DNA from 4 places in the Parabacteroides sp. B2-S-102 genome. Region 3 is predicted to be linked to each of the others. Evidence: riboswitches for the same ligand, from Rfam matches in the RefSeq annotation. Region 3 holds a riboswitch; each other region holds the start of a gene.
What was found. Region 3 has a riboswitch for cobalamin ahead of NBH07_RS20930 (Ig-like domain-containing protein). Riboswitches for the same ligand answer to the same signal wherever they lie in the genome.

Region 1 (5,480 bases), on a different contig from region 3:
TCTTCTCCCAAACTGGCTACTTTGTCCGGATGATGCTTGACGGCCATCCGGCGATAGGCGGCACGGACTTCCTCGTCCGTGGCGGTCGGTTCTATCTCTAGCACCTTGTAGGCATCGTCCAAGGAACTTCCTTTTAGGTTCAACATGGATTCAACTTCTCTATCAGACATTCCCATCGCCATCGCTACCTCTTTCAAGGCATTGATCTCGGCCGCGCACACATTCCCGTCACTCTTAGCGATCTCGGCGAGGAACGCGAGCAATTGCAGCCGCTCCTCATAACTTAGGTTGTATGCGATCTGGGTTCCGCATTCCCAGATGGTATTCTTGAATCCCATGTTGTTCTCCTGATCCATGCGTTTAGCTTGGTCGAAAAGCTTTAGCAATATCTCCTCACCTTGGCTTACGGCGATCTCGCCGAAGTTTCTCCGAAGGAATTGACGGACGTATTCCATCTCGCTATGCATGATCTTCCCGTCGGCACGGATGATATAGGATGCCATAACCAACATGGAGAAAAGGAAACTGTTACGTTCCCCGGCGTATGGGTCTCTTCGTGTATATTCATCATCGTAATTGGTGCCGCCACCGAAAGACTGCCCCGTCATATTTGCCCCTTCCTCGAAGAAAGAGCCTAATATAATGCCGGCTAGAGCGCCTAGCGGTCCGAACGCCATAAATCCCAAGACGCCACCTATCCATTTCCCGATACCCATATTCCTGTTTATCTTATTTGTTGATTACCGATATGCAATATTCGTAAAAAAACGGGAGATATGCAAATGTGAAAGGCGGGTGCGTGAAGCATACCCGCCTTGCGGTTATTTGGAGAGTTGGATCTTGAATGTTTTCTCATTTATCCGGATGACATACGTACCGAAGGGCAATCCCTTGTAGCCCTGTAAGCCTATTTGCTTTTGGTAGCGTACAATCTTTCCATTGAGCGCGATCACCATCACTGGCTGTAGCTATTATTGTTCAATTTTGATCCCGAAAATTCGCTCTATTTCAAAAATATACTTTTTGGTTGTTGTAAACAATACGGCTTCCATTCCAATCGCCTTTGCACCCAACACATTCACCATTCTGTCATCCGTAAACAAACATTCCGACGGTTTAAGGCCATATTTGTCACAAAGGCGAAGATAAATTTCCTTTTCAGGCTTGATGAAGTGTTCCTCACACGATATTACCACACCGTCAAGCAACTGGAATATGTCGAATTTCTCCATGACCCGGTAAATTGTGTCGCTCCAGTTCGTCAACCCATATAGTTTGAATCCGGATTGCTTTAATTTTTTTAGAAGTACACGCATACCTTCAATCTCTCCTGTTATCTCTTCAAGATAATTATCCTTGAAAAACGTGAAGGCATCGCTATATTCAGGATACCTTTTTATCGCTCCGTCAATCATTTTCTCAAACGGGATTATTCCACGGTCGCACATGTTTATAAATTCCGGATCTGATAGAATCTTGTGAAAACCGATTAGCGACACTTCATCATCCCCGAAATGTCGTTCAAGCAAGGGTTGCAAATCGTGATTTACAAGGACCTTGCCAAAATCAAAAATGAGGTTTTTAATCATTATCTTCGATATTTTTAATTACACGGCAAGGATTGCCGACAGCTATGGAATTGGCAGGAATATGTTTCACGACAACACTGCCTGCTCCGATGACAGAGTTTTTACCGATGGTCACACCCGGAAGGATTGTAGAGCCGCCTCCTATCCATACACCATCTTCTATAAGGACGGGTCGGGCAATTGTGTCGCAGATGGACGCTCCGGGACATGTCCTTTCCGGCATCCTTTCCGCAAGGTGAACGGAATGAGTAGCGGTATATATTTTTACATCGGGGGCTATCATCACGTTGTTACCGATAATGATATTGTTATTATCGAGGAACGTGCAGTTCATGTTCACGATCACCTTGTTCCCGAAATAGATGTTTTTCCCATACTCGCATCGGAAGTCTATGTCGATGTAAACATCCTTGCCGATACTTCCGAACATCTGCCGATAGATGCGCTGCTTTGCCTCATTGTCGGCATAATCCGTTTCTCTGAGTTGGTGTAGTAGCCTTTTGTTACGGACAGTCATTTCCGTTATTTCGGGCGATGAGCCGTCGAAAGGCTCCTCATCCATACATTTTTGATATTCAGTTTTCATGTGTTCAATTCATCTCATTGTAGAGTCTTATTCTTTATTTGAGCCAATTATTACGACAAGGTAACGCAAGCAAGAATAGGCAGCTTCAAATTGATATGCCTTCAAGCATACGCAAAGTTACACAAAATAGCTGAGAACACGAACAAACGAAATGTATAAAAACTGTACTTGCCTGTTGACTCTACAAAAAGTAAGGCTTTTTCATTTAACATCTCATTTAAGTGGAGCTTCTTGTAAATTTTAGCATGCGCTATTGTTTTCGGTGGAAGGATTCAGGAAAACACGTACGACCTTTCCAGAAAACACGTACGACTTTTTTCAAAAACATGTATGTGTTTTCGCAGAAAGATTATCCTGTTTTTTTAATGTTGATTTTTAATGCTTTATGCATAAGCTTCTCTTGTGAGCTTATTGTACGGAATTTTACTTGGGATCCGTGTATTCCGTATATTCCGGCCTGGCTGAAGTGGATAGTTAAATAAAAAATACTATCTTTGCCCCCGAATCGGTTCCGCATATACCATTCGGGTATGTGGATTAAAAGGGAATCGGGTGTGAATCCCGGACAGTCCCGCTGCTGTGAAGCTCCGAAGAACATCTTGAAACAACACTATCGCCACTGGTTCTAGCGACCGGGAAGGCCTCAAGATGGGAGTCAGTCAGAAGACCTGCCATTCATTAAAGGCTGTTTTTGCTCGAGGGATTAGGAAAGCAGTACGAAAAGAATAAGAATCAATAGTTAATGATTTATGGAGAATTTATGTCCTCGTGGCGACATGATCCGTAAAGTGCTTGTTGCGAATCGAGGTGAGATCGCTATCCGTGTGATGCGCTCATGTAAGGAGATGGGGATTCGCACTGTTGCCGTATATTCGGAGACCGATCGTACCGCTCGGCATGTAATGTATGCGGATGAGGCAGCCTTGATAGGCCCGGCGGCTTCCAAGGAAAGTTATTTGAATATAGACAATCTGATCGCTGCGGCGAAACGGCACCATGCCGATGCGATACATCCCGGTTATGGTTTCTTGTCGGAGAACGCGGACTTCGCACGCCGTTGTAAGCAAGAAGGATTGATATTTATCGGTCCGTCAGCGGAGACGATGGAAGCGATGGGAGATAAGATCGCCGCACGCAAACGCATGATCGCCGCAGAGGTTCCTGTGGTTCCTGGTACGGAGCAACCGTTGCAAAGTGCGGAAGAAGCGCTTCGGGTTTGCGAAGAAATTGGTTTCCCTGTTATGCTGAAAGCTTCTATGGGAGGTGGAGGAAAAGGGATGCGCCTGATACATGAGAAGGGCGAGGTTGTCGAGGCTTATCATACGGCTCGTTCAGAATCGTTGTCCTCATTTGGTGATGATACGGTATATATAGAGAAATTCGTAGAGGAGCCGCATCATATAGAATTCCAGATATTGGGAGATAACCATGGTAATGTCATTCATCTATTTGACCGGGAATGTTCGGTTCAACGTCGTAACCAGAAAATAGTAGAGGAAAGCCCGTCTCCATTCCTAACAGCGGACTTACGTAAAGAAATGGGGGAAAAGGCTGTGGCTGCGGCTAAAGCGGTTCATTATTCCGGAGCGGGAACGATAGAGTTCCTTGTAGATAAGGACCGCCATTTTTATTTTTTGGAAATGAATACCCGGCTACAAGTAGAGCATCCTATCACGGAAGAAGTGGTAGGGGTGGATTTGGTAAAGGAACAAATCCGTATCGCCAATAATGAGGTTTTGCATCTTCGTCAAGAAGATCTTTTCCAACGAGGACATGCCATCGAGTGCCGGATCTGTGCGGAGGATACGGAAAATAATTTCATGCCTTCCCCGGGTATTATCCGGCAATTAACGGAACCGAATGGTATCGGGGTACGTATCGATAGCTATGTATATGAAGGGTATGAGATTCCGGTCTATTATGACCCTATGATCGGTAAATTAATCGTATGGGCAACGACACGTGCGTATGCGATCGAGCGTATGCGCCGGGTTCTATATGAATATAAAATCACGGGCTTAAAGACGAACCTCAGTTATTTGAAACGTATCATGCATAATCCTGATTTCGTGAAAGGGGAATATAATACATTATTTATCGCTAAGAATGCCCGGATGCTACAACGGTCTAACGGTAATAACGAGGAAATCGAGAATATCGCCATGATCGCCGCTTATATGGATTATTTGATGAATTTAGAGGAAAATACTTCTACCCAATTGGTGGATACACGTCCTATCAGCCGTTGGCGGGAGTTTGGTTTACAAAAAGGTGTCTTACGGATTTAACGGGTATTGGTTATGGAAATACATATCGGAAATCGTGTGGCCGATGTGACATTGGTCAGTAAAGAAGGGAATAAAGTCCGGCTTTCTATCGACGGGAAGCCGTATGATGTGGATATCGTGATGACGGAGAACGGCAGTTGTTCTGTCTTGCACGATGGGAACTCATTTAACGCGGAGATCATCTCCGGAGAAGATCATCGGAGTTATGACGTGAATATGTTCTACCGTTCCTATCATGTGGATATCGTAGATACCCAAAAGAAATATTTGCGTATGCGTAAAAGTGCGGAAGAGAAGCAAGATGACAAGATTGTCGCCCCGATGCCGGGTAAAGTCGTGAAAATACCTGTGCGGAAAGGAGATCGCTTGGAAACGGGGGATACCGTGGTCGTACTTGAGGCGATGAAGATGCAGAGTAACTATAAGGTAAGCTCAGCATGCGTGGTAAAAGATATATTGGTATCCGAGGGAGATTCCGTTGATAACAATCAAGTGCTTATGACTTTAGACCTATTAAAAGATGATTCATATGAATAACGAGCAATTATATAAAGATTTTGAGGCTTTGAATAAAGAGGCCTCGTTGGGAGGAGGATTGAATCGCATTGAGAAACAACATGCTTGCGGGCGTATGACCGCCCGTGAACGAATCGAGATGCTGTTGGATAAAGGGACTTTCAATGAGCTGGATAAATTCGTGGTGCATCGGTGTACAAACTTCGGGATGGATAAGAATAAGATTCCCGGTGATGGAATGGTAAGTGGTTATGGAAAGATCGATGGTCGTTTGGTATTTGTTTACGCTTATGATTTTACCGCATACGGTGGGACCTTGAGTGCCACGAATGCCGCTAAGATCGTGAAAGTGCAACAATTAGCCTTAAAGAACGGAGCGCCGATCATCGCCTTGAATGACTCGGGGGGTGCCCGGATTCAAGAAGGGGTGAATAGCTTGGCTGGTTATGCTTCTATCTTTTACCAAAATACGATGGCCTCGGGAGTCGTTCCCCAATTATC
Region 2 (8,832 bases), on a different contig from region 3:
TAGCTATCGGAGCGGGATTCGCATGCGGAGGATTCTGTAAGCTATTCGGATGCGACTGGATGGCATTCCTATTCGCTTCCATTTGCGCTTTCGTCGGGTTTAGGGTACGGGCCCGCTGTGTCGAGGCTGGACTTAACGTATATATGAGTATCGCCGCGGCCGCTTTCGTATCCACCTGCTTGGCATACGCATCCTCCTTCTCCGGGCTATCCGACACTCCTTATCATCCATTATTAGCCTGCGCTTTATTTATCGTGCCGGGCGTACCCTTGATTAACTTCGTGGATGATATGCTAGACAATCATTTGCTTGTCGGCATCACCCGGGCCTCCAATACGGTCATGATGGTAGCCGCCATGACTTTCGGTATCGCATTCGCCATGCGGGTACTTGTCATGAATGATGTCGAGATAGATCATAAGTTCAGTGAATTAAATATGGTTCCACATGACCCGTACTACATATATGCATTAGCGGCAGCTATCTCCGCCATAGGCTTCTCCATGATATTCAATATTCAACGCCGATTATTATGGGTGGTAGCCGTAGGAGGTATCATTGCGGTATGTACCCGTAACTTTGTGAACTTCGAATTAGGTTATGGTCCTGTGATCGGCTCGTTTATGGGAAGCTTCGTAGTCAGCCTCCTTGCCGTAAAAGCGGTTCATTGGTGCCATGTTCCCAATCACGTATTGACGATTCCATCTGTCATTCCTATGATTCCGGGAGTACTCATGTATCGCTCATTACTGGCATTTATAAACCTGCATGGAGTAGTCGGTGAGGTCACAAACGCATTCTTCAACGGGATCAATTCCGCACTCATCATTCTTTGTATCTCACTCGGTGTAGCTGTCCCGAACATCTTCGCCCGTCGTTACATCGCCAAAGATCGCCAACGACATTTACAAGAGGAACTGGAAAAGCGCCGGGAAAGAGGAAAGTTCATTGAATGGTGAAAAAACTTTTCCATAAAGATTAGTCCGGGAAAAACTATCGCATAAGGATATGCCAAATTGTTTAACACGTTCAATATATTTAACATATTTCATTAAAAAAAGCCCTATCAATACTATACTTTTGTGATGTCTTGGTGATAGACGTTGCATTCTGCAAGTCTATAAAAGGGAATTTCGGTTAGATTCCGGAACAGAGCCCGCTACTGTAAAACCCGTAAAGAGGAAAGCTTCTTCATGCCACTGTCTTTTCTAAAGATGGGAAGGTCGCTTTCCGGGTTAGTCAGGAAACCTGCCAGATAAAAAAAGAAATAGATTCTCCCGGGATTTGGGGAACTAGTGGAACGATTACATTAGAGATGTAAACTGCGTAATTAATTTTTATACATTATGAGACACTTTTATTTGTTCCTGCTAATTGTTAGCGGGATTGTTTTGTGTGGCACCCGGACGGTCGCTCAAAGTAGGCCATCCGAGGGAAGTTCCAGAGTCATATCCGGTACGGTCGTAGATGAAGACAACAAGGCGATGGCAAACATTGTCATTTACATTAAGGGTACGGATATACGGGTTATTTCAGATACGGATGGGTATTTCTCCTTATCACTAAAGGACACGAAGGACCACGTACTAATCACCAACAGTTACAACACCGTCTCGGCGATCCGGGATATTCCCGCGGGAGAAGGAAATTACGAGATGGAGATTCAGTTATCTTACAAACTATTAGGATTACCCGAGGTAGATATCGTCGGGGCAAAACCACAGAGTTATAACTCCGACATCGCTAATTCGGCTACCCGTATGGATATCCCCGTGATGGAAATACCCGGAACCGTAGGCATAGCGACCCGGAAATTATTGGAAGACCAACAGGCTACCACCATGACCGAGGCCGTAAGGAACCTGGGCGGCGTGAAAGGCGGACCTTCCGGCGAGGCTTCCAACATCAACGAGGTCTTCTCTTCCCGTGGTTTCTCCATGACGAACTCCCGTAACTATTTCAGGAACGGGGTACGATACCTAAAGTTCTCGAACGACGCGCTATCCAGTATCGAGCGTATAGAGATACTCAAAGGCCCGGCATCTGTCCTTTATGGAGCGGTAGAGCCCGGAGGTATCATCAACTTTATCACCAAGCCGACCTTATATACGCCCCGGTATGGCGCTACGATCAGATACGGCAGTTACGACTATAAGCAAGCCTCTATCGACATTTCCGGCCCGCTGAACACCAAAAAGACCATCCGTTACCGCTTGAACGGAATGTATGAAGATGCCGACAAATTCAGGAAACCGCAAAACAGCAAACGATACGACATCACCCCAGTCATCGACATTGACTTAGGACGCAAGACCACCCTTAATATCGATGCCGATATCTTCCGGGATAAAAGGACACAGGATCCGGGCGTTTTGCATATCAACAATGAGGTGATAGATAACGGATTCAAGACATTCCTTGGCGAACCGTGGGCCTATGGCAAGTTTACCAATAATAGCGTTGGTTTCCAGTTGACCCACCGTTTCAACCAGAACTGGTCATTCAGAAGTTCCGCCCGCCAATATTTCACGCATGAGGATCGTCTGTATTTCCAGATGAAAACCCCTCAGAAGGACAGCACGATTACCCGCCGTTTGGCACATTGGGACGCAAAAATCAATTATACCAATGTATTGGAGGAATTGAACGGCAGCTTCAAGACGGGCTTCATCCAGCATAAAGTAATAGCGGGCTTGGAATACGGATGGCTTACCAACCGAAGGAAAGTAAAAGGGAATATGTACACCCCGATTAGTTATGTTCATCCGGAATATTCCGAAGAACCAGTTGATTTCGAGATGGAACAGAGTACAGACTTACGTATCACCCAACGTACCTACGCAATCTATCTACAAGACCAAGTAAGCTTTTCCGATCAATGGAAGTTATTGCTTGGTGCCCGTGCGGACTGGGTGAACGATAAACAAGATAATTATATTAAGGATAAAAAAACGGATGAAAACAACTTTGCCATCTCGCCTCGTGTGGGTCTTGTTTATCTGCCCATGCCCGACTTGAGCCTATATGCTACCTACAGTCAGTCTTTTGTCCCTCAATCCGGGCAAACGAAGGATGGCGAGGCATTCGACCCGATTACCTCTAAACAATGGGAAGCGGGAGTCAAGAAATCATTCTTCAACGATCGCTTGAGCACCGGCCTAGCCTTCTATACCTTGTCGAAGACCAACTTGCCGACGATAGACCCAGAAGACGAGGAATATAAGATACTGATCGGCAAGCAGACCAGCAAAGGTATAGAGTTTTCGGTAAACGGAGAGATCACTCCCAGTTGGAGCGTAGCCTTCAATTACGCATATACGCATGCCGAGGTAACGAAAACGAACGACGAGACCTATCCCGTAGGTACGCAACTGGCCAATATCTCACCAAGCCAGTTCAACCTATGGACCTCCTACCTAATCCGTAAAGGCCCGGTTAAAGGCTTATCTTTCGGCGGTGGTTGGTACTTCCAAGGTAAATCCTACGGAAACATGGCACATACGATCGATCTGGACGCCTATCATCTGGTTGACTGTTTCGTGGCTTACAAGCGCAGTTTCTACAAGATCTCGGCGAACTTGAAAAACGTATTCAACCAAGAATATTATACCGGATCCCAAGGGAACTATCTTTTATTCCCCGGCTCGGCCAGGACGCTGATGGTTATGCTAGCGGTCAACTTCTAAAAAAGGCACAAGACATGTCGCATAATTCGATCATTAGAAAGATCATAGTAAAGTTACATTTATACACCGGACTCATATTAGGGCTAATAATAACCCTAATATGCCTCTCCGGCACAGCGATCGTGTACAAGCCGGAACTTGAAAAACTATCTGTCAAGGATATCGCTTTTGTCAAGCCAGCCTCCCGAACCGTGTCGCCGCAAACTTTGCTAGAGAACGTAAGGCACGAATATCCACAAGCTAAGATCAATAATATGGTCTTATACGGAGGCGAGGATTGCGCCTACAGTTTCCGTACTACATTCCCGGATGAGAAAGGCCGTATCCAGATCTATGTCAATCCCTATACAGGGGAAGTTACGGGAGTGGACAGATACCGGCATAAGGTTTTTCAATGGTTATACGACTTTCACGTGAACCTGCTATTGAAAAAGCAAGGAGCGACCATCGTCGCCTTATCGGGATTCCTGTTGATTTTCCTAACTCTCTCCGGCTTTCTATTATTACCCAAGCGTCGTATCTTCTCCGTGAACCGAAAGATGGGCTTGAGAGCCAAGCTTTTCAAGTCGCATTCCATCATAGGTATATGTACATCCCTCTTTTTGCTGGTCATCGCTTTTACCGGCTCTTATTTCGGGTTCAAGAAAGAATATCAATCTTTCTTTGAATCCATATCCGCAGGAAAAGCAGTCGCACCGGCACCAAAAACAGATAAATACACAGGTGATTGGGTATCATTGGATTCCGTTTTAGCGACCGCCCAAGAAGAGTTCAAAGAGGGAACCCCGACAATGATCTTCTTCCCGAAAGACAACACGTCTGTCTTCTCCGTACGGATGTATCAGGAAGGGGACTTCGAAAGAACGGGAAGCAACCATATCTACATCCATCCTATCACCGGAAAGGTCGTCGCCACAAACCTATGGAAAGACAAACCGGCCGCCGAGAAGCTTGTCCGCTCCATGTACTTTGTCCACTTCGGCACTTTCCTCGGGCACTTCTCCAGAATCCTATGGATCCTCATAAGCCTAGCCGTACCGTTTCTCTATTTCATTGGTTTTTACATTTGGGTTATTCGCCATCGGCAGAAACAATACCCTTTCCGGAAAACATAAGTCCAGGAAATCTCATCGCATAAGGAATTTTTATATATTTGTAGTATTGTGTAATATACGAAAAAAGAAATGTCATGGAACGAATAACGATTCCTTATGCGGTAGCGGATTTTATAGATTTACGGGAGCGTAAGTTCTATTATGTGGATAAAACGAGCTTTATCCCCGGATTGGAGAACTACAACGCCCCGGTCTTCCTGCGTCCCCGTCGTTTCGGGAAAAGCCTACTCGTATCCACTCTTGCCTGTTACTACGATCGCACCAAGGCCGATCGTTTCGAGGAATTGTTCGGCGGCACTTGGATCGGGGAACACCCGACGGAGGAACATAGCCGCTACATGATCGTACGCTATGATTTCTCCGCTATGGCCATGGCAGATGACATGGAGGGGTTGGAGCGGAATTTCAACCGCTTGAATTGCTCTCCCGTGGAGATCATGGTGACACACAACCGGGACTTATTCCAAGACTTCCAGTTTACCACCAAAGGCAATGCCTCCCAAATGCTGGAAGAGGCCTTGGGGTATGCCCGTGAGCATGACCTCCCGAAGGTTTACATATTGATAGACGAATATGATAATTTCACCAATCAATTATTAACCGCCTATAAGGATCCGCTCTATGAGCAAGTAACCACGAAGGACAGCTTCCTGCGTACCTTCTTCAAGGTAATAAAGAAAGGTATTGGCGAAGGCAGTATCCGAACTTGTTTCTGCACGGGTGTCCTTCCCGTAACGATGGACGACCTGACGAGCGGGTACAATATAGCGGAGATCCTCACCTTGCAGCCACGCTTCCTAAATATGCTGGGATTTACCTATGAGGAGGCCAACGCTTACCTAAGGTATGTCATCGACAAATATGGTATGGGGCAAGACTCCTTTGAGGAGCTTTGGCAACTCATCGTAAATAATTATGATGGTTATCGTTTCCGTCCGGGAGCCGAGCCTTTGTTCAACTCTACGATATTGACTTATTTCTTTAAGAACTTCGCGGCGCTGAATGGCTTTATCCCCTCTGAACTGGTCGATGAGAACCTGCGTACCGATATCAGCTGGATCCGTCGTCTGACCCTATCCATGGAAAACGCAAAAGAAATGCTTGATGCTTTGGTTATCAATGATGAGTTATCTTACAACATCGCCGACCTATCCAGTAAGTTCAACAAGAAGAAATTCTTCGATAAGAACTTCTATCCGGTCAGCCTCTTCTATCTGGGCATGACCACGCTGAGGAATAATTACCGTATGGTGTTACCCAACCTCACGATGCGCAGCATCTACATGGACTATTACAACGAGATGAACCATATAGAAGGTGGCGCTCCCCGTTATGTACCCACCTACGAACGCTTCACGGAAGACCGCCGTTTCGAACCGTTGGTACAAAACTACTTCGAGCAGTATCTCGGGCAGTTCCCGGCGCAGGTATTCGACAAGATCAACGAGAACTTCATCCGTTGCTCCTTCTTCGAGCTTTGCTCACGCTACTTGAGTAGTTACTATACGTTCGCCATCGAACAGAACAACTCGGCGGGCCGCTCCGATTTCGAGATGACCGGCATACCCGGCACGGATTATTACAAAGACGATCGCATCGTGGAATTCAAGTATTTCAAGGCGAAAGAGGCCGAACACATGCTGGCGCTAAACGATCCTCGCCCCGAGGACGTGGCGCAAGTACGTGCTTACGCCAAGGATACCAAACTGAAATTCCCTATATATAATGTACGCTCGTACATTGTATATATCTGCGCCAATAAAGGATGGAAATGCTGGGAGGTTACCGAATAAATAAAGCCTAGCCGTACCACTCCTCCATTTCACGGAGTTAACTTCATCGGTAAAGTAAGTTAACTCCATCGACGAAGTAAGTTAACTCCATCGACGAAGTAAGTTAACTTACCAAATCGGGGTTTCCCTATCAGATAAGAATCCACTAACCAGAAGTAAATATTCCGGCAAATTCCGATTCTCGGACCACTTCATCTCTATACCGAACAACTCCGAGGTAGTACGTCCCAGATCGAACCCACAGGCTTCAAGGGAACGACGAATCCGCGAGGGGTAGCGGCAAGCCTTACCAGATCTACGTGCACACTCTTCCCAAGGGCAAAGGATACAACTACCGGCATAAAACGCCCGCCCATTATATTCCTCCTCCAACGCAAGAAGACGTTTATCCAATCGGCTCCTTTCCCGGTGCATCAACTCTTGCCCCGCTTCCACCGCATCCGGTACATCCAATACGACAGGAGTAATCCGCGTACAAACAATCAATAGATTCCGAAACCCGGATAAATAGTCCTCCGAATCATTAAAAGGCGGACAACTCCAACTGTTTCCATACCTACGACACTCCCGGCAATAGGCCATGAAACGCCGCTCATCCCGATAACGTAAGATATAATCATCCACAGGGATGGTTCTTGTATAATCGTAGCTTTTATATTCGATCATATGAAAAGAAAATTTTCTTGTAAAGAAATAAAAAAATCAGCAACTACATACATTATAATACAGGGAACACAGTACAGCTACACGTGAAGCTTTCAATGAAAAAACAATGGCATGGTATTATGGTGATATACTCCGGGATCGTCGCAAGGAACGCAAATTAACCCAAAAGAAGCTAGCTTGTAGTCCGATAAAAAGATATATGATCTTACCATTATAAGATGTATGATCTTACCGTTGTAAGATGTATAATCTTATCGCCGTAAGATCATACATCTTTCACGGAATCTGTAACGCTAGAGTACTCTCATGAGTAAGAGAGAGCGCTCTAGCGAAATCAAGAGATGATTTACTTCACGACAAACTTAACAGAGACTTTCTCTGTACCTTTTACCGCTGTAAAGCCATAAACACCTTTATTCAAGTTTACTGTTTTCACGTCATCAGAAGAGGTGATCGCATAAGTAGATACTACAGAACCTGCGGTGTTCGTGATGTAACCGGTATAACCGGCTAGATCTTTTACATGCAAGGTATTGTCGGAATAAGAGATGTTTGCGGTTGCGGCCGCTGATTTCGTGGCTGTACCGGTTACGGTTACTTTACAGTACGTGTTATATTTACCATTAGCTGTAATTAATTTGATTTCAGTTGTACCCGGAGCTACAGCCGTAACTTTACCCGTTTGATCAACTGTCGCAACAGCAGTATTCTTAGAAGACCATACCGCACCCGTTAAAGAAGCATAAGCAGATTGTACAGACGCAACTAATTGATAGGTTCCACTTCCACTCAAAGAAATAGCTTTCTTATTAAGCCAAATGATAGGAGTTGCCGCTACTAAATTATCACCCGGTTCTGTTCCCGATGTCGTTCCCATAAAACTATTCCAGCTCCAAGCATCCCAAGTACCATTCTGGACTTTTCGGCTTGATGCCCCGTATCCGGAATAAGAGAAATCTTGAGTATAGGAATCACGAACGAAATAACTCCAATAACCGGAATACCAACCAGCGAACCAGTGGTTAGTTGCCGTAGCCGTAGCCACCCAATAGTCATAATCATAAGCAGGATAACTTGTTCCATTTGAACCAAATGGATGATAAATAACACCTGATGATTTTCCTTGGTTTATAGCAGTTCTTGCAAGTGTTGCCGCATTATCTGGATAAGTATAACTAACATGAGCTTTAGCGCTGTCTAACTGAAAAGATATTTGCATTGAAGTCGCTCTTGGTTCACAGTATCCAATGCCATTAATCGTATAACCCATTGAACCTGTATATTGAACCAATCCAACCAAACGGGGATCAGCTTTCATCACAGACTCAAATAGGCTCAATCCAGAAATGGTATCTACATCAGCAGACCATCGATATCCCCATACCATATTATCGGGTACGGTTTTATCAGTGTCATGCCAAGTCAAAACTATAGCCGCACGGTTTTCACCATCACCTACCCAGAAATCAATACTGTCAAAAGAAAAAGTACGGTTACTCCTTGCGGACATCAAAGCCGCTTTCTGTTTTTCCGCCGGTAAATCCGAACGTAACACACCTTGTACCATACGCT
Region 3 (8,336 bases):
GTCGTAACAGGTGTCAAGCCCGGTGTGGTGAAAATAACAGCCCAATCGGTAGATGGCGGATATACCGCTGTTTGCGAGGTAACGATAACGGAAGTTGTTATTCCGGAAATAGATTTCAATGGTCTTGATGCTGTTTTAACTTTTCCGAAAGTAGAGGAAGCCACCTCTTATGAAGTTCGTGTTTATAGAAATGAGGATAGTGGTCATAAAAGAATCGCTACTTATGTAATCGATGCCGAAGGTAATATAATCACAGAATTAAGAGCGGTGAGCTTACAAGGCTCTTCTGGGAAAATTTTGGTTCCATTGAAAAATTTAGACATAGACGGTGTTTATACGATAGAGATACAGGTGCTGAATGGGTTGGATATAATAGATACCTATACAGTAGAAAAAATATCGAATCCAGTAAGTAATGAATATTTATCCGCAAGTGGTAGTCGGGTAATTTATCAAAATGGGACATTGTCTTTGGAGCATTTGGATGGATATCATTTTTATTTAATGACAATGGAAGGAAAAATATTGAGAACCTTTATAACTCGAGTTCCCCACAAACTTTATCCTATATCGCTTCCCTCCGGGAATTATCTGTTGACAGGAGAAAAGGATGGAGACCGGAAGGTCTTTAAATTCCGTATTAATTAATAATTAAATTCATTTACATGAAAAGAACACTTTACTTAAGTATGGTTTGCTTACTATCGGCCTTTTCGGCTGTGGGGCAAACCGGTTTGCGGGGGCTGAATCCGATAGAGAAGCAGAAACTGCAAATGCCTGAACTTCCGGCTTCGCAAAGCCGAGTCACGCTACTACGTTCAAGTGAAAACGTAGATTATACACAGGGAGTCTTTATTTTGAACGAGGACTGGTTTGGTCATAACAACAGTACTATTAATTTTATGACTTCTTCTGGTGATTTTGCTTATAGGATTTTCCAGACAGCAAACCCTGGTAAAGAATTAGGTTGTACATCTCAGTTTGGTACTATTTTTGGAGATAATATGTTTATTACTTCTAAACAGCCAAAGGATGGTGGAGCCAGTATTGAAGGAGGTCGCCTGAATGTGGTGGATGCCAAGACAATGAAAGTGAAAGCTCAATTTACGGATATAGGCGGAGGCGATGGGCGTGCTTTTTTAGGCGTGAATGACTCTGTTGGCTATATTGGCGCTTCAAACGGTATTTTTTTGTTTGATATAAAGAACTTGACGGTTGGAGACCAATTGAAAGGTGCCTCAAATTCCGGGGGACTTTATAATGGTCAAGTAGGAATGATGGTCCGGACAAAAACATATGTGTTTGCGGTTCAGCAAAGTAAAGGCGTTTTAGTGATAGATCCTCTAAAACATGAGATTATCAAATTGATAGAAGGAAGTTTCAGCACTTTGACACAAAGTAAGGATGGCAGTGTTTGGGTAGGTGCTGGATCACGCCTGTTATGTATTGATCCGGAGACTTTGGAAGAAACTTATCTATCATTACCCGATGGCTTGACTATACCGGATTCATGGTATGCTTGGACTGCGGGTGTTCTTTGTGCAAGTACGCAAGAAAATGCTATTTATTGGACAAAGGGAGGTGGTTTTAGCAGTGGTAATGAGATTTATCGTTATGAGATCGGTAATCCTTCTTCTATGGATAAACCGTTTTATACCATTCCGGAGAAGGGACGCGTATTGTATGTGGGTGCCGGTTTACGTGTAAGTCCAGATGACAAATTGTATATTTCCGCTTTTGAGAATTTTGGCTCTATAAACTATTGGCAATATGTTGTAGATGCTAAAACTGGCCGTCAATTAGGGTGTTATCCGCTAGAACCCAGCTATTGGTTCCCTGCCATGCATATCTTCCCTGATAATGAGGCTCCGGTTGTTAAAGATTTTACTTCGATAGAGGCTGGTATTAATGATGCGCCTATAACTGTATCTTTAAAAGATATGGCTACGGATAAAGACAATATAGCTGAAGCTATCTATAAATCCGTTAAATCAGTATCGAATGAGAGTCTGTTATCTGCATCTATTTTAGGTGATAATCTGACTCTAACATTGAAGCCGGATCAAACAGGAGAAGCTACCGTCTCCGTTAATTTCGATTCGAATGGAAAGATTGTCACAAAGGATTTGAAAGTGACGGTGAAAGGAAAAGCAGTTTATTTAGATAAGCATGAGTTATCTCAGAATGTGGGTGAAAAATCCACATTAAAGGTGACTGTTCCCGAAGGTGTTTCTGCCGTATGGACTTCTTCGAACAGCAATGTGGCGAGTGTGGTAAATGGAGAAATAACCGCTGTTGCTCAAGGTTCTGCCAAAATTATCGTGTCAGCAGGTAATGAGAAGGACACTTGTCTTGTAAATGTTTCTCTTTCAGTCCAAAGTTTGACTTTAGATGTCGAGAGTGATACGACCCGTGTACAGCGTGATGGTACACTCCAGTTAAAAGTTAAATTACATCCTGAAGGAGCGGTTCTACCTGAATTGCTTTGGAACTCCTCGAACACAAAGGTCGCTCATGTGAATAATAAGGGATTGGTTACGGCTTTTGCGGATGGACTAGCTGTTATTAAGGTTATGAGTGCAGATTCATCCAAAATGGATAGCTGTGTTATCAAGGTTCTAGCCAATATTCAATCCGTGAGTTTACCGGAATCAATATCCCTAAATACGAATTCGAATGGAAAGCAACATACTTATACATTGAAACCTACGTTTATACCTGCTAAGCCTACAAATACGGTTGTTAGTTGGAAATCTTCGAATGAGGATATTGTCACGGTTTCAGAGAAAGGCTTAATTACGGCTATTAAAGCAGGTGAAGCTACCATTACGGTGACTACGGAGGATGGATCGAAAACTGCGGAATGTAAAGTGAATTGTGTACAATGGCCGGATGCGGTTAAATTGGATTTGACATTTGTTTCTATGAAACCGGGTAACACGCAGCAATTGACGATAACGACAACACCAGATTCGATAGGTGCCGTACCAATGAAGTATGTTTCTGATACGCCGGATGTTGTTACGGTTGATAAGAATGGTGTATTGACCGCAAAAAAATATGGTGAGGCAATCATTACGGTGTCTCCGTTAAGTGGTGCGGATGTAAAAGCGACTTGTAAAGTTGCGGTTGAGATTCCTGTAACGAGCATCCAATTGGATAAAGATACGATTTGCCAGAAACCGAACACTTTCGCTCAATTGACCGCAACTATTAATCCGGGGGATGCTACATTCCAAGAACTGACATGGAAGTCTACCAGTATGAGCCCCGTGCGCGTGTCTAGCGATGGCAAGGTTTCTTTCGTTCGTCCGGGTAAATCAAATGTCGTCGTTACTTCAAAATACGGAGGAATAACCGATACTTGCGTAATAATCGTTGATTCAATCCATGTGGAATCTTTTGAATTAAAACAGCATGAGATGACAATCGATATCTCGAAGTCTGGTCGCTTAGAATGGATTTATGCGCCTGATGACGCATCTCAGACAATGCCCGATATAACGGCCGCTGATGAAGATATATTATATATTTATTATGATGGACGTATTCGTGGAGAAAAGGCGGGCTCTACTTGGGTCTATGCGAATATGGAAAATGGCAAGTTTGTCGATTCTTGTTTAGTCCATGTCGTATGTGATATAGATACTGTAACGTTGAATAAGAATCAAGCTACGATAGAACTAGGTCGTACGATAACGTTAACTCCGACAGTTAAAGTAAAACCAACCGTAGAGAATCCGGAAGAAGTGGATCAAACAGTTTATTGGAAAAGTGATAATAAGGAGATCGCTACCGTTGTGGACGGTGTAGTGACCGCTATTTCAGGAGGTTCTACTCGCATTTGGGTATATACGAATTACGGAGATATTCCTGCCTATTGTGATGTCACGGTAGTTCCGGTTACGGAGGCTCCTTCCTCTTCAGTTACAGGGGTTTCTTTAAATGCTTCTTCTTTGTCTTTAGATAAGGGCGAGACGGCTGTTTTAGCTGCGATTGTCACTCCTTCAAATGCGGAAAATAAATCCGTGTCATGGAGTAGCTCGGATATTACTGTTGCTTCTGTAGCCGACGATGGTACGGTTACCGCCGGAATTGCCGGTGTCGTTACGATAACCGTAACAACGGATGACGGTGGTTATACGGCCACTTGCGAGGTTACGGTAACCGACCCAGACTTGGATAAACCTGTGGTTGAGGCCGCTGATTCCACGGCTACGCTGACCTTCCCGAAAGTGCCAGAGGCTACCTTCTATGAGGTCTCCGTATACAAATATGTGAATGAGGTTCCCGTATTGTTTGGTGTTTACACGATGGATGCGGACGGGAATATCCTCACCAGCTTGCGAAGCGATCTGCGTTTAGGTACTCCGGATAAGATCGCTATATCCTTGCGGGATTTGGATGAAGATTCTGATTATATCGTGAAAATTACGGCTGTTAAAGAGAAAGACGGAAAGAAAGAGGTGGTAGGCACATTCTATAGTGAACCGTTCTCTACCTCTTCCGGGACGGTCAGCAATGAGACGATAGGTGCGGGTGAGGCCCGTATCTATTATTACGCCGGCTATCTGCATTTGAATAATCTGGAAGGCTATCGTTGCTATATCGTAGGATTCAACGGTACGGTATTGGATGCTTTTGAGGTGACCGATTTGAATGAGAGCCGTTTGATGAGTTTTTCCAAAGGATCTTATATCATCACTGCCATCAATGGCAATGATCGGATAACGAGGAAGTTCGTAATCAAGTAATATCGAAACAAGGTGAAGGAGAGTCAAAAGGCTCTCCTTCCTATCGTTATAACAATGTGATATGAATGACATTTTAAATTAATTAGCTTATGAGAAAATTTTGTTGTTTATTTCTATCTTAGTACCCCGTTATTGAGCAATTTTAAGCATGAAAAGATTCATAGTTCCCGCATTGCCGGACGAAACCTCTGAGGAAGAGGATGTTTACGAGCTAACGCATATCGATCACTTGTTTATAAGAGACCGGATCGAGATTCCGGGATTCAGTAATTACGAGACGTTAAAATGTGACTTTCATACCCATACGGTATTCTCCGACGGCTTGGTATGGCCCGATGCCCGGATATATGAGGCTTGGCAGGAGGGATTGGATGCGATAGCGATTACTGACCATATCGAGCACCGGATCAACAAGGTTATTTTGAAAGGAGATTTAAACGAATCTTACAAAATCGCTAAAAAAGCCGCTGACGACATGGACTTTATCGTGATTCCCGGAGCGGAAATAACACGTTCCAAGCCCTTGGGACACCTAAACGCCTTGTTTGTACAAGATGTCAATCTTATGGAGAAAGAAAATCCTGTGGAATCTATTGCCGAGGCAAAAAGGCAAGGGGCATTTATTGTGTGGAATCATCCCGGCTGGCCGAATCATAAGGCCACTTTATATCCCATACATGAAAAACTGATTCAAGAGAACATGATCGATGGTATAGAAGTCATGTCTTACAAGGACTTTTACCCGATTGCATTAGAATGGTGTTCCGGTTTTAAGAAAGCGTTTATGGCAAGTAGCGACGCTCATTGTGTTCTTTCCGGGATATACAGGAAAGGACTACGTCCCCTGACGCTGGTATTCTCGGAAGAAAGAAGTGAGAAAAGGATACGGGAGGCATTGTTCGCCGGTCGTACGGCCGCGTTATTCGATGGGAAAATCGCGGGAGAAGAAAAATACTTGGCCCCATTGGTCAAGGCCTGTATCCGGGTTAAGCGAATGAGGAATACGTGTTTGGAGGTAACCAATATATCTGATATTCCTTTCATTATATATTGCGAAAACAATTTATACCTGCTCCCGGAAAGAAAAACGATTATAATGATGAATCCTAAGGAAAATAGTTGGATAATGAAAAACTGTTTTATCGGCAGGAATAAGAACCTATCGATTTATTTCGATGATTTTTCGGTATGAGTCAATTTTCATCCAGCTCAGAGACCGGGCCCTAATGCGGCATATTACGTCTCTACAACTAGATATAAATTTCTCGGAAGGGCTAAACTTTTCGATCCGTAATTTCTCTAGTGCTTCCGACAATCCTCTGGCGGTAGCACGCTCATCGATCTCCCCTGTTTTCATCCGAACTGATCATGTGGGTATCTATATTAAATCGGATTACTATTGATAGTAACCGCATTTTTTATGGATAGTAGTCGGTATTTCCCTCGTCCTTATTTTTTAATTTATACAATATGCAGTATAGTCAAAAAAAAGCATTTAATAATATTGTGTATATTTTGAATTGTTTTTTATAAATTTGCTGCCGTATTGGTTCGCCTACTTTATTCAGGGTACGGCGATTAAAAGGGAATCAGGTGAGAAACCTGGACAGTCCCGCTGCTGTAAGCTCCAAAAAAGCTTTAGACATCAACTCATTGCCACTGTTTCCGGAAGGAACGGGAAGGAAGTTCTAAAGTGGAGTAAGTCAGAAGACCTGCCAATGCCGGATAACCGCCGCGATTTTACGCTACCGGGGTTTAGCGTAGGATTCAAAAAGGGGAAATATACGAAGTGAATATTGCTTTACATGAAGGATTGATCGGGTGAATCGTGACTTAGTACCTCCCGGACTATGGAAATATTCATGATTATTTGATCTTTCTTTTATATTCCCTCTTGATCGTTTTTTGGAGTTTTACATTTAATATAAAAGCTTATGAGAAAAATTCTATCTCTTTTCTTTGTAATGGCTTTGTGTGTAGTAGGTCTTTCGGCGCAAGGATTGGTTCAAGGGCAACCACATCCCTCGGCTCCGAATGTGCTGGCGAAAACAAAGTCCCAGTTAAGGGCTGACGCCAGCTTTTCTTTTGACGACATCCAGTTTTGGGTAGGAAGCGGCAGCAAGAGAGCCGCTTTAGTGATCGAATGGCATGATGGGAATCGACCGGATGCTATGGTTTGGGGATATCGCTGGGATGGCGAGGCTACCGGACACGATATGATCGTGGCGATAGCGAAGGCCGATCAGAAACTTCTTTTATTAACCCAATATACGGGTTGGATGGGTTATACGATCGATGGTATTGGATATGGGGATAATCTGGACGTCCGATATGATTTGGATGTGGCCAAGAATGAACCGAATAATGCTTTCAAATTTGAACCTCCCATTACGAATCCTTTGTTGGGGCAGACTGGTTTTCCTGAAAATCCGGCGGGGGACGTAGCGGCGGCTATTCGACAAGGCGTACAAACCGGGGTTATCTATCACCCGATAAATGCGGAAAGATATGGATATCCATCTTATGACTATGACCATTGGAGTTGTAGCAATGGCATTCATTGGCAAGCCGGTTGGTATTATGGTTATTGGAGTTATTTTGTGAGAAGTAGTCAAACCTCGAATTTTAGTTATTCAGGTTTAGGTGCTACAAGCCGTGTATTGACGGATGGTTGTTGGGATGCGTGGAGTTGGAATGGAAATATGAATACATCAGAAGGAACTCAGCCCGGAGATGTCTTTGTCGCAGCGACAATACCCTCTGGAGGTGGAGGGGATGAACCCGAGATCCCGGTGATACACGTAACATCCATTTCTCTCAATAAGTCTTCTTTGCGTTTACAAGCAGGAGCAAATGCAATCCTTGCAGCTAGTATCTCTCCTGTAAACGCTGATAATAAGCAGGTTACTTGGAGTAGTTCCGATACAGGTATAGCAACGGTAGAAGATGGGGTCGTAACAGGTGCCAAGCCCGGTGTGGTGAAAATAACAGCCCGATCGGTAGATGGCGGATATACCGCTGTTTGCGAGGTGACGGTAACGGAGACGGTTACTCCTGAGATCGATTTTGAAGGGACCGGGGCGGTTATCTCATTCCCTAAAGTGGAGGAAGCCACCTCCTATGAGGTTCGTGTCTACAGATATGAGAATGGAAGTTATAAAAAGATAGGCACTTACGTAGCGGATGCGGAAGGCAATATCATTACTGAACTACTGACGAAAGGCTTACGGGCTACTTCCGGCACTATATCCGTCCCACTGAAGAACCTAGGGAGGGATGACGCTTATCGGATAGAGATCCAAGTCATGAATGGCTTGGACGTGATCGATACCTATATGGTAGAAAAATCTTCTGATCCGGTGAGCAATGAGACTATGGCTCCCGTTATCCCAAAGGTTTCCTATCAGAATGGAGCGTTGCGCTTTGAGCATTTAGCCGGATATCAAATCTATTTAATGCAGATAAACGGGAAAATGTTGGAACGTTTTGTGATTCAAGTTCGGGAGGAACTTCATCCAATATCTCTTCCATCCGGGAATTATCTACTGATAGGCGAAAAGGATGGCGATAAAAAGACATTTA
Region 4 (8,832 bases), on a different contig from region 3:
GAATTTATGAGCGGAAGCCCTAAACAAGAAAGAGGCAAATCTCTCGAATGCGTTATACCCCACCAGCTTTGAAAGCACATGGGGCAGCTTAAGCAAAGGACGAAGCATACCCGTTACGGTTCCCATATTCCCGGCGATGCCCGAAGCGATAGCATTCGCCAAGACACCATTCTCTTTCCACCGTAACTCTTTGATCAATAAACCGGTATTAATGCCAACCGGACATGCCGTAGCACATAGGCCATCGGTAGCGCAGGTAGCGTTACCTTTATAGTTAAAGGCTTTCTTGAGTTCTTTATATCGCTTAGAGTTTGTTTCCCCCTGTTCCGCCAAAGCCGATAATTCCCTATAGATCACGATACGTTGCCGGGGTGTCAATGTCACATGCCTTGACGGACATTGTATCTCACAAAAACCACACTCGATGCATTTATCGATCAGCTCATTCGCCAACGGTATTTGCTTTAAGTTCTTTATAAACACATCCGGGTCCCGATTTAAAAGGACACCCGGATTTAATATATTTTCCGGGTCAAAGAGCCTTTTGATCTTCCACATCAACTCATAAATCTCCTCACCCCATTCATCTTTAACAAATGGAGCCATATTTCGTCCCGTGCCATGCTCCGCTTTCAAGCTACCGTCGTAGTAAAGTACCACATCTACAAGGCTACGCATAAAAGAAGCGTAATGATCGATACCTTCCTGTGCGTTTATATCCGGAAAAATCGTGAAATGAACGTTTCCATCCAATAAATGTCCCCACATCACCGCATTTCCGTATCCATAATCCGACAAGACCCCACGCACTTGTTCCAAAGCCTCTCCTAAAACCTCTTCCCGGAAAGCGATATCTTCAATAATAGATACCGTACCCCGTGGCCGTCTTCCCGCAGCGGAAGTAAATAAACCGTTTCGTACCCGCCAATAAGTAGCGTAAAGCTTCGGATCGGTCGTAAATGATACCGGATATAAGGTCTGTATATCTGCTAGCCGCTCCTCTATATCCCGGAATTGGATTTGAAGTTCTTCTTCCGAATTAGAAGACGTGTCGATCAGCAACGCTACCGCATCCTCGGGTAAAGAATGTAATATCTCCGGCATCCCCGGTTCATCCTCTACCGCATGTAAGGCGTTTCTATCCATCAACTCGGCGGCGGACACTTTGCATTGGCGTAACGGGGCTATGGCTCTGCACGCCTCCATCAAAGAGGGGAAATAAATCAAGGCGGAAGCTTTTAAAGCCTCATCGGGGACTGTCTCGAAAGTAACCGAAGAAATAAACCCTAAGGTTCCTTCCGAGCCAACCATTAAATGCATGAGTATATCGTATGGATCGGTATAATCCAAGAAAGAGTTCATTCCATAACCGCATGTATTCTTCAACTCATATTTAGATAGAATCCGGTCTTCCATGTCCGGATTCAACAAGATCTCCAAACGGAAATTCATCAACTTCTCCAATAAGCCTATATGCGTTTGCATGAAATCCCTGCGACTCGCTAACGAAGAAGTATCCAAAAAGGCTCCATCCGCAAAGATAATCTCCATATCCCGGACCGTATTATAGGAGTTATGGATAATACCATAGCTAGAACCACTCGAGTTATTCGCTACGATCCCGCCGATACGTGCGGATTTGATGGAGGCAGGGCTAGGCCCTAGCTTACGGCCATAAGGTTTCAACCAGCGGTTCGCCTCTTCTCCAGTTATACCACAAGGGAATTTAGCCAAACTCCCATCTCCTGAAATCTTAACCTTTCCATAGTCAGGACTGATTTCCATCAATACAGAATCTGTAATAGTCTGGCCGGATAAAGAGGTCCCCCCAGCTTTAAAGGTTACAGATTTACCAGTCTTCTCACATTCAGCAAGAACACGTTTTACATCTTGCTCACGACTCACGATTTCAACTCGTTTGGGATTCAACCTGTAAATCCCGGCATCTGTTCCCTTCGCTAATGTAGTTAAAGCATCAGCATATACCTTTTTTATCTTCATAGTCTAATACCTTTATTTGTCTAGAAACGACATTTCAACAAAGATATGAAACCTTTAAGACAATCAGGGCATTTCTCTAAAATAACGGGGAGAATACCCGAATACTAGCTCCGGATGGAAAATCCAGATTAAATCTTTCAATAAATATTCCGGATGTATAGGGAATTCCTCGTAATAAGGAACTGCACCTGTATTACAGGTATAAATCCGTTTTTTTTTAAAAGCGTCGAAATTCTCGTAAGGAGTATATTCGGAGCGTAAATCGTTATAGGTCATCTCAGAAGACTGATTATATTTAACAAGCCAAATATCCGCATGGATCGCTTTATCAAACACGGTCTCAAACGCTAAGGGGGTACTTCCGGCACCCGGTAAATCCTTAAACATATAATCAGCTCCGGCGTCCTCGATAAGATGAGCCATATAACTATCTCCGGATGGTACATACCACGAAGAGCCGAACTTTTTCTCCGACAAAACAGTAGGACGATTATCTATATTTGCGGTTAAGTCCTTTAGAGACAAATAGGCTTGCTCTGTTTCTTTAAATATAGAATCGGCCATCTCTTCCTTTCCGAATAGCAAACCATAAAAGCGAATCCACTCCGTACGCCCCAAAGGAAATGCCTCCATATAGTCGGCTCCTTCGATAATGGGTATCCCTATCTTCTCGACAGGCCCATAACTACTGTTCTGGAATGGGGAAGCTATCACGAGTTCCGCGCCGATCTCTATCATTTTCTCTATATTCGGAGAGGTAGCCTCACCTAAATCAGCGATTCTTCCGGCCTGTATACCCTCTTGTATGGCAGGAGTATCCATATAACGAGGCTCACAAACGCCTATAACCTTATCGGTTTCGTGCAGTTGATCAATAATAGCCGCATGGACAGAAGTATAAATCACAATATCTTTTACCGGGACCTTCACGATCGTCCCTTTGGGTAATCCGCCGGGAACCGACTTTGTCCGGTCTACCAATAAATAGCGTTGAAGCAGACGGGTGCTATCCCACGGATCACGAACTTCCACCATTATATAGGTATCAAAGCGCTGAACCGTGAAACCTTGGGCATATTGAATACTATCAGAGGAAAGAGCTTCCTTGGAAGAAGTTTGCTTTCCGGATGGCGTACATGCCACCATCCAGAAAGCGAACCCTAAGAGAATCAGTAATCGCATTAGATATTATCTTTTTGAGCGAGGACTACTTTCATGGGATTTAAACCGGCCTCAAACTTCTTGAACAATTTACCGTCACCTCCGAAACAATAGATATCGCCATTATTCTTATAATCAGACTCTGCGACATAGACATTTCCACCCACGGCACTGATTGAATAAGGGGATTGTATTGAGGTTCCATCTGTAATAAAGCTCGTTCCCGCAGATTGGCTCTTTGTATCAAATGTTAAAAATGCAGGGCTAGACATTCCCCATTGCGCATAGAACAGAAATAGCTTGCCATCCTCATAGGCCATCTCCGTTGCGTTTGGACAATTCGTAAGGGAAGTAACCTCATAAGTCTCCGTATTTATCTTTTGTACCGTATTGGGTATATCCGCATAGTTACCCATAGAAACCACATATACATTTCCTTGCTCATCCGCCTGTATCCGTGTGGGATTCAATACTACATCCAACTTCTTTATCTCTGTAAAAGTAGACAGATCAACCACTGATACCGTTTTATCATACCCAACCTCGGTACTGTAATCCATACCTCCGGAGTTTGAGACAAACAATTTATTAGAAGATACCGCCAATTGTTCCGGATTCCGTCCGACCTTTACTTTCGCCTCAACCTCCAAGGATGCGGTATCCAAACGAGCGACATATCCATTATAATAGCTAATATAGACTTTTCCACCCTCTGATACCATATAACGGGGCTGCCCCTCTGTCTTGACTTGCTTAATGGATTTTGCCTTCAGATCTGTCACTTCTATCGTAGACTCTCCATATACCGCGATATACATCTTATCGCCATACACGATCATATCCTGTGCCGTATCTCCCAGCCCCCTGCCATTTTGAGCCAAGAAATAATCGGGGACAACCTCATCCTTTTCTATGTCGTACATATATAAAGAAGAGTTGTTATTTCCCATATTGCCCGAATTCAAGAAATATAAAGCCATGAAAGAACTATCCTTCACAAAATCAATAACTCTTACGGAAGCATAAACAGAAGACTCACCTTCCGCATTTGCGGCTATAACTAATAAATAGCCTATATTTACGACATCCGTAATAGCATATGAATGTGTTCCAACTTCTACCTCCGCAATTTTCATATCTTTAGCGGTTCCATCAGAGGAACCATAAATCACGTACTTTGTTACATTGTCAACAGAAGACGGAGCTGTCCAATTTAAGGTTCCGCTAACTTTTAAAGCTTCCGGATTCTCATCCGTAAAACTGACATTAGTTACAGATACATTTGGTATGTTCAGTGAAGGCTCATTGTCATCATCACAGCTGACAAACGAGAAAGACATCAATGCACACAAGGCAGAGACACAAACTAAATTCTTCTTTTTCATTACTTTACTTTTATAGTTTACTAATAGGATAAACAAATACTTAAACGCCAAGAACGGCCCGGCATGGGATAATACTGAATAACATCATAATTCACGTTCGCAAGATTTAACAATTCACCTTGCAAACGCAAACCGAAATATCGAAAACGAAAATCTCGATTTATAGAAATACTCTGTTCTATATAAGAATCAATCCTGTTCCGATCTATATTTTGCGGCAATGCATAACGATCACCAACCGCAGTCAGTATATAAGAGACATTTACCCATGGATTTTCCAAGGTTACGGAAACCGTGCCAGAATGACGAGGTGTATAAGGAATCTGATCCTTATAATTCTTAGCTTCCGGATCTGTCACATCAACCGCGTATTGAAAAGAATAAGTGGAAGCCAAAAGCAAGCTCATTCGTAAGGGCAATCGGAATTGTGTAGATAAATTTACATCTACCCCTTTAATATCCACTTCGCCCATATTCATCATCTTCCAAACATACATGGTAGGTAAAGCCACGATCTTATCTTTCACCGTATTATAATATCCATCCGCCGAAATACTGAAATGCCGCAGCCAATCCCCACAGGAAGAACTCCATGTTACCCCTACATTATATTGGGAAGTTTCTTCCGGTTTCAAATTTGTATTTCCCATACGGAGGTAATACAAGTCCGTAAATGTAGGAACCCGGAATATATCTTTGTAAGAGGCACGTATCCGCAAAGTACTTTCCGAGAATGGCCGCCAAGACAAACTTACAGCCGGGGATAAACGCCTCTTATCATCCGGTTTTTCCCCTTGCTCCACTTTATCAGTGATATATGTTCCCAATAAACTAGCGGTAGCCGTGAATCGACTGTTCTTATATTGCACCGCTAGTACTGATTGAGAGGCCATTCGCTTTGGATTAGGGCCGTTCACAAAATTATTGTCCAGCATAGAGCGAGTTAAATCCGTAGTCAACGTCGCCGATACATACTTTATAGGAGTATACAGCAAACCTACAGAGCCATAATACTCATTCTGTGTATTCAAATCGACTTGTTCGCCCGCAGCATATTTATCATTTATATCTAAATAACGAGTAAAAGCATAATTATACTTAGCCATGGCCCGTAGCGTAAATTTCTCATTAAGAACATTCTTATACCCCGATTGCACGAAAAAGTTATTATCCCATAATCGTTCAGAAGTGTTCTTGTTATATAAATTAACAGAACCGGGAAGCCCCCGCTCCGAATCAAAATAGTACGCCTTAAAGGAAAGTTCGCCTCCCCTTCCAAAATCGCCGAATAGATTACCTTCCAAATGGAAAGAATGGATATCGCTATTTCTTCGCTTCTCTCTCGTTTCCAATTCCCCATTAATTAATGTATAGGGATATTGTCCATCCGCACGCACGAAATCACCATGTAAGGATGCGCTCCAACGCTTTCCTAATTTTTGATCATAATGCAGCACAGGATTAAAAAGCCCGAAGGAACCTCCCTTAACCTTAAGATAAGTATGAAACGATTTGTCTTTAAACGTGGGCTTTCCGGTTTGTATATTCAAGGCGCCTGCCGAAGCATACACCCTTGCCGTTTGGAAAATGTCATCCGACTGCCCGATTGACAAGGAAACCATCTCCACATTATCCAACGAGAAACGGCTGATATCGACTTGCCCGCTTTGCGCGTCCGTAATCGTCACCCCATCGTAACTGACGGCGGTATGCTTCGCCCCCAAGCTACGTACCGAGACCGTTTTCAATCCTCCGATCCCCCCATAATCCTGTACCGTAACTCCCGAGAAGCGTTTCACGGCCTCGGATAGGTCTTGTACTCCCAAGCGATCGATTCCCGCCCGGTCCATAATTTGCAAAGGCGTACCTTCACGGGTGACCGACGGACGTACCTTCTCCACCACTTCCACCCCGGAAAGCTCGTGATAGGCCGTCGTATCGATCTGTTGACCGTAAGCGACACCCAAAGAGAATAACCATGCGCTAAAAACGCATAGGCATCTTATAAGATATAAATCTCGCATAGCAACATTTAGATTTACCAACGTCTTCACCCGAAACGTCGCATAACAAAATCATGGCAGGTTTTCTGGCTCGTCCACCCTCTGTCGGCTACCTTCCCGCCTATCCGATAGGCAGTGGCAACAAGATTTGCCGGGGCTCCAAGGACTTACAGCTACGGGTACAGCTCCGGACTCGCACCGGATTCCCTTTTACTGATTATTATCGGAATCGATAACATCTACACCTTGATTGGCCGCAAAGATACATGTTTACTTTTTGATTAGCAACAAAAAAGCCCCCCGGCGAATCACTTCGGCGGAAGGCTAGGGAGTTTACACTTTTCTAAACATTACTAACAACAAAATATTTATTCTATGTATAAAAGAATAATATCATTAACTGTGCGGTCAACACACGCAAAAACATGGTCAATGGATAAACCGTCGCATATCCAACCGCCGGCGCATCATTTCCTGCCGCCATATTGGAATAGGCTAACGCAGGAGGATCGGTCGTACTTCCCGCAATCAATCCCATCAACGTAAAATAATTCAGTTTATAAAAATACCTTCCCACACAACCGATAATCAGTAGAGGCAATAACGTTATTATAAAACCATAACCGATCCAAGCTACACCACCCTTATTGACTATCGTATCGACAAAACCTTCACCCGCACTCAATCCCACGCAGGCGAGAAACAACGTGATTCCTAATTCCCTCAATAGTAAATTAGAACTTTGCGTGGTATAAGTAACCAATTTATAACGATAACCGAACCGGCTTATCAATATCGCAACGATCAACGGACCTCCCGCTAATCCTAATTTCACCGGTTGAGGAATACCCGGAAAACTAATAGGAAGACTTCCCACGATAATACCCAAAACTATACCAACAAAAATAGTCACCAAATTAGGTTCATTCAAGCGTTTCATTGAATTACCCAGCGTCTCGGCAACTTTCTCCACCGCCAATTCACTACCGACCACTGTCACCCGGTCGCCTATTTGCAAGACCAGATTAGGAGTAGCTACCAACTCCAGCCCCGCACGATTGATCCGAGTCACGTTAATTCCATGTAAACGGCGTAACTGCAAAGCCCCTAATTGCTTACCGTTGATTTCAGACCGGGTAACCAAAATACGCCGGCTGATAAACTGGCTTTCCGCCGGAATCCATTGCTTACGATCCATCTGTATTTCTTGACCGATAAAAGTCTTTATCGCCTCCACGTCATGCTCTGCGGTAATAACAAAAATCTTATCATCCCCATTCAATACCGTGTTCCCCGCCACGATCTCTATCCGATTCGTATCGTTACGTAAAATACGGGAAATAACAAATTCACGGTGTTCCAACAATTTAGATAGCTCACTTACGCTACGACCAAAAATCGCCGGATTCTTCACCACCAAAGAGATAGGTACAGCCTCTCCTCCCGATTCCGTATCCGTCTCTTCTTCCAATTGTTCCGTCTCCTTCGCAAAAGAGATACGGAAAACATAACGGATAAAAATCATCGACAAGATAATGCCGATCACACCTAACGGATAGGCAACCGCATATCCTAAAGCGATCGTTTCATCCGAGATCCCCGTCATATCTGAATAAGCCTGTTGAGCAGCGCCCAATCCCGGTGTATTCGTCACTGCTCCGGATAAGATACCTACCATTGTCGGTATAGGAATGCCTGTAATATAATGTATAATCAAGGCAGTAATCACCCCTAGAAAAACAATACCGCAAGCAAGCATATTCAACGTGATCCCTCCCTTTCGAAACGAAGAGAAAAATCCGGGGCCTACTTGCATACCTACCGAGTAAACAAATAAGATCAAACCAAACTCTCTAAAAAAATGAACGACCGACGGATTCGCCGTAAAACCGAAATGCCCGAGAAAGATCCCGACAAACAGTACCATGGTAATCCCTAAAGAGATACCGAATAGCTTCAGTTTACCAAGCTGGATCCCCAGAGCGATCACAACGGATAACAAAAGGATAGAATGCCCTACCCCTTCTCCCCATAACAATTCATTAATCCATTCCATATCTATTCATGTATATATTAATTTAAGATAAAAAAGTACCTCTGGCGAATCACTTCGGCAGAGATACACATATTGAACATTTAGTATCCCAGTTTAATCTGGCATCCATTCTAACAACATTTACTAATATATTTTCTATTTCTTATGCTGATAATTTAGACAAACTTTCCTCTTCCGGCAAAAGGGTTACCGGCCATTCAAATGTCGCACGACAGTGCGAACAGAT

Region 1: it holds a riboswitch for cobalamin, as region 3 does, so the genes downstream of both, accC (acetyl-CoA carboxylase biotin carboxylase subunit) here and NBH07_RS20930 (Ig-like domain-containing protein) in region 3, are expected to answer to the same signal.
Region 2: it holds a riboswitch for cobalamin, as region 3 does, so the genes downstream of both, NBH07_RS15485 (TonB-dependent siderophore receptor) here and NBH07_RS20930 (Ig-like domain-containing protein) in region 3, are expected to answer to the same signal.
Region 4: it holds a riboswitch for cobalamin, as region 3 does, so the genes downstream of both, NBH07_RS15585 (TonB-dependent receptor plug domain-containing protein) here and NBH07_RS20930 (Ig-like domain-containing protein) in region 3, are expected to answer to the same signal.

What each region holds. Positions count from the first base shown of each region.
Region 1 is NZ_JAMOKM010000013.1:31,426-36,905, forward strand. It holds gene NBH07_RS15545 (TerB family tellurite resistance protein) at 1-716, opposite strand, end outside; gene NBH07_RS15550 (hypothetical protein) at 822-959, opposite strand; gene NBH07_RS15555 (HAD family hydrolase) at 972-1,589, opposite strand; gene NBH07_RS15560 (sugar O-acetyltransferase) at 1,582-2,175, opposite strand; cobalamin riboswitch at 2,665-2,865, shown strand; gene accC (acetyl-CoA carboxylase biotin carboxylase subunit) at 2,952-4,463, shown strand; gene NBH07_RS15570 (acyl-CoA carboxylase biotin carboxyl carrier protein subunit) at 4,476-5,000, shown strand; gene NBH07_RS15575 (acyl-CoA carboxylase subunit beta) at 4,993-5,480, shown strand, end outside.
Region 2 is NZ_JAMOKM010000013.1:5,112-13,943, reverse strand. It holds gene NBH07_RS15490 (threonine/serine exporter family protein) at 1-959, shown strand, start outside; cobalamin riboswitch at 1,074-1,270, shown strand; gene NBH07_RS15485 (TonB-dependent siderophore receptor) at 1,347-3,686, shown strand; gene NBH07_RS15480 (PepSY-associated TM helix domain-containing protein) at 3,701-4,801, shown strand; gene NBH07_RS15475 (PD-(D/E)XK nuclease domain-containing ATP-binding protein) at 4,876-6,594, shown strand; gene NBH07_RS15470 (DUF2284 domain-containing protein) at 6,703-7,260, opposite strand; gene NBH07_RS15465 (Ig-like domain-containing protein) at 7,607-8,832, opposite strand, start outside.
Region 3 is NZ_JAMOKM010000027.1:47,576-55,911, forward strand. It holds gene NBH07_RS20915 (Ig-like domain-containing protein) at 1-648, shown strand, start outside; gene NBH07_RS20920 (DUF5074 domain-containing protein) at 666-4,754, shown strand; gene NBH07_RS20925 (PHP domain-containing protein) at 4,903-5,946, shown strand; cobalamin riboswitch at 6,285-6,488, shown strand; gene NBH07_RS20930 (Ig-like domain-containing protein) at 6,689-8,336, shown strand, end outside.
Region 4 is NZ_JAMOKM010000013.1:38,383-47,214, reverse strand. It holds gene NBH07_RS15600 (FAD-binding and (Fe-S)-binding domain-containing protein) at 1-2,001, opposite strand, end outside; gene NBH07_RS15595 (ABC transporter substrate-binding protein) at 2,065-3,183, opposite strand; gene NBH07_RS15590 (DUF5074 domain-containing protein) at 3,183-4,547, opposite strand; gene NBH07_RS15585 (TonB-dependent receptor plug domain-containing protein) at 4,568-6,571, opposite strand; cobalamin riboswitch at 6,610-6,814, opposite strand; gene NBH07_RS15580 (putative transporter) at 6,924-8,606, opposite strand.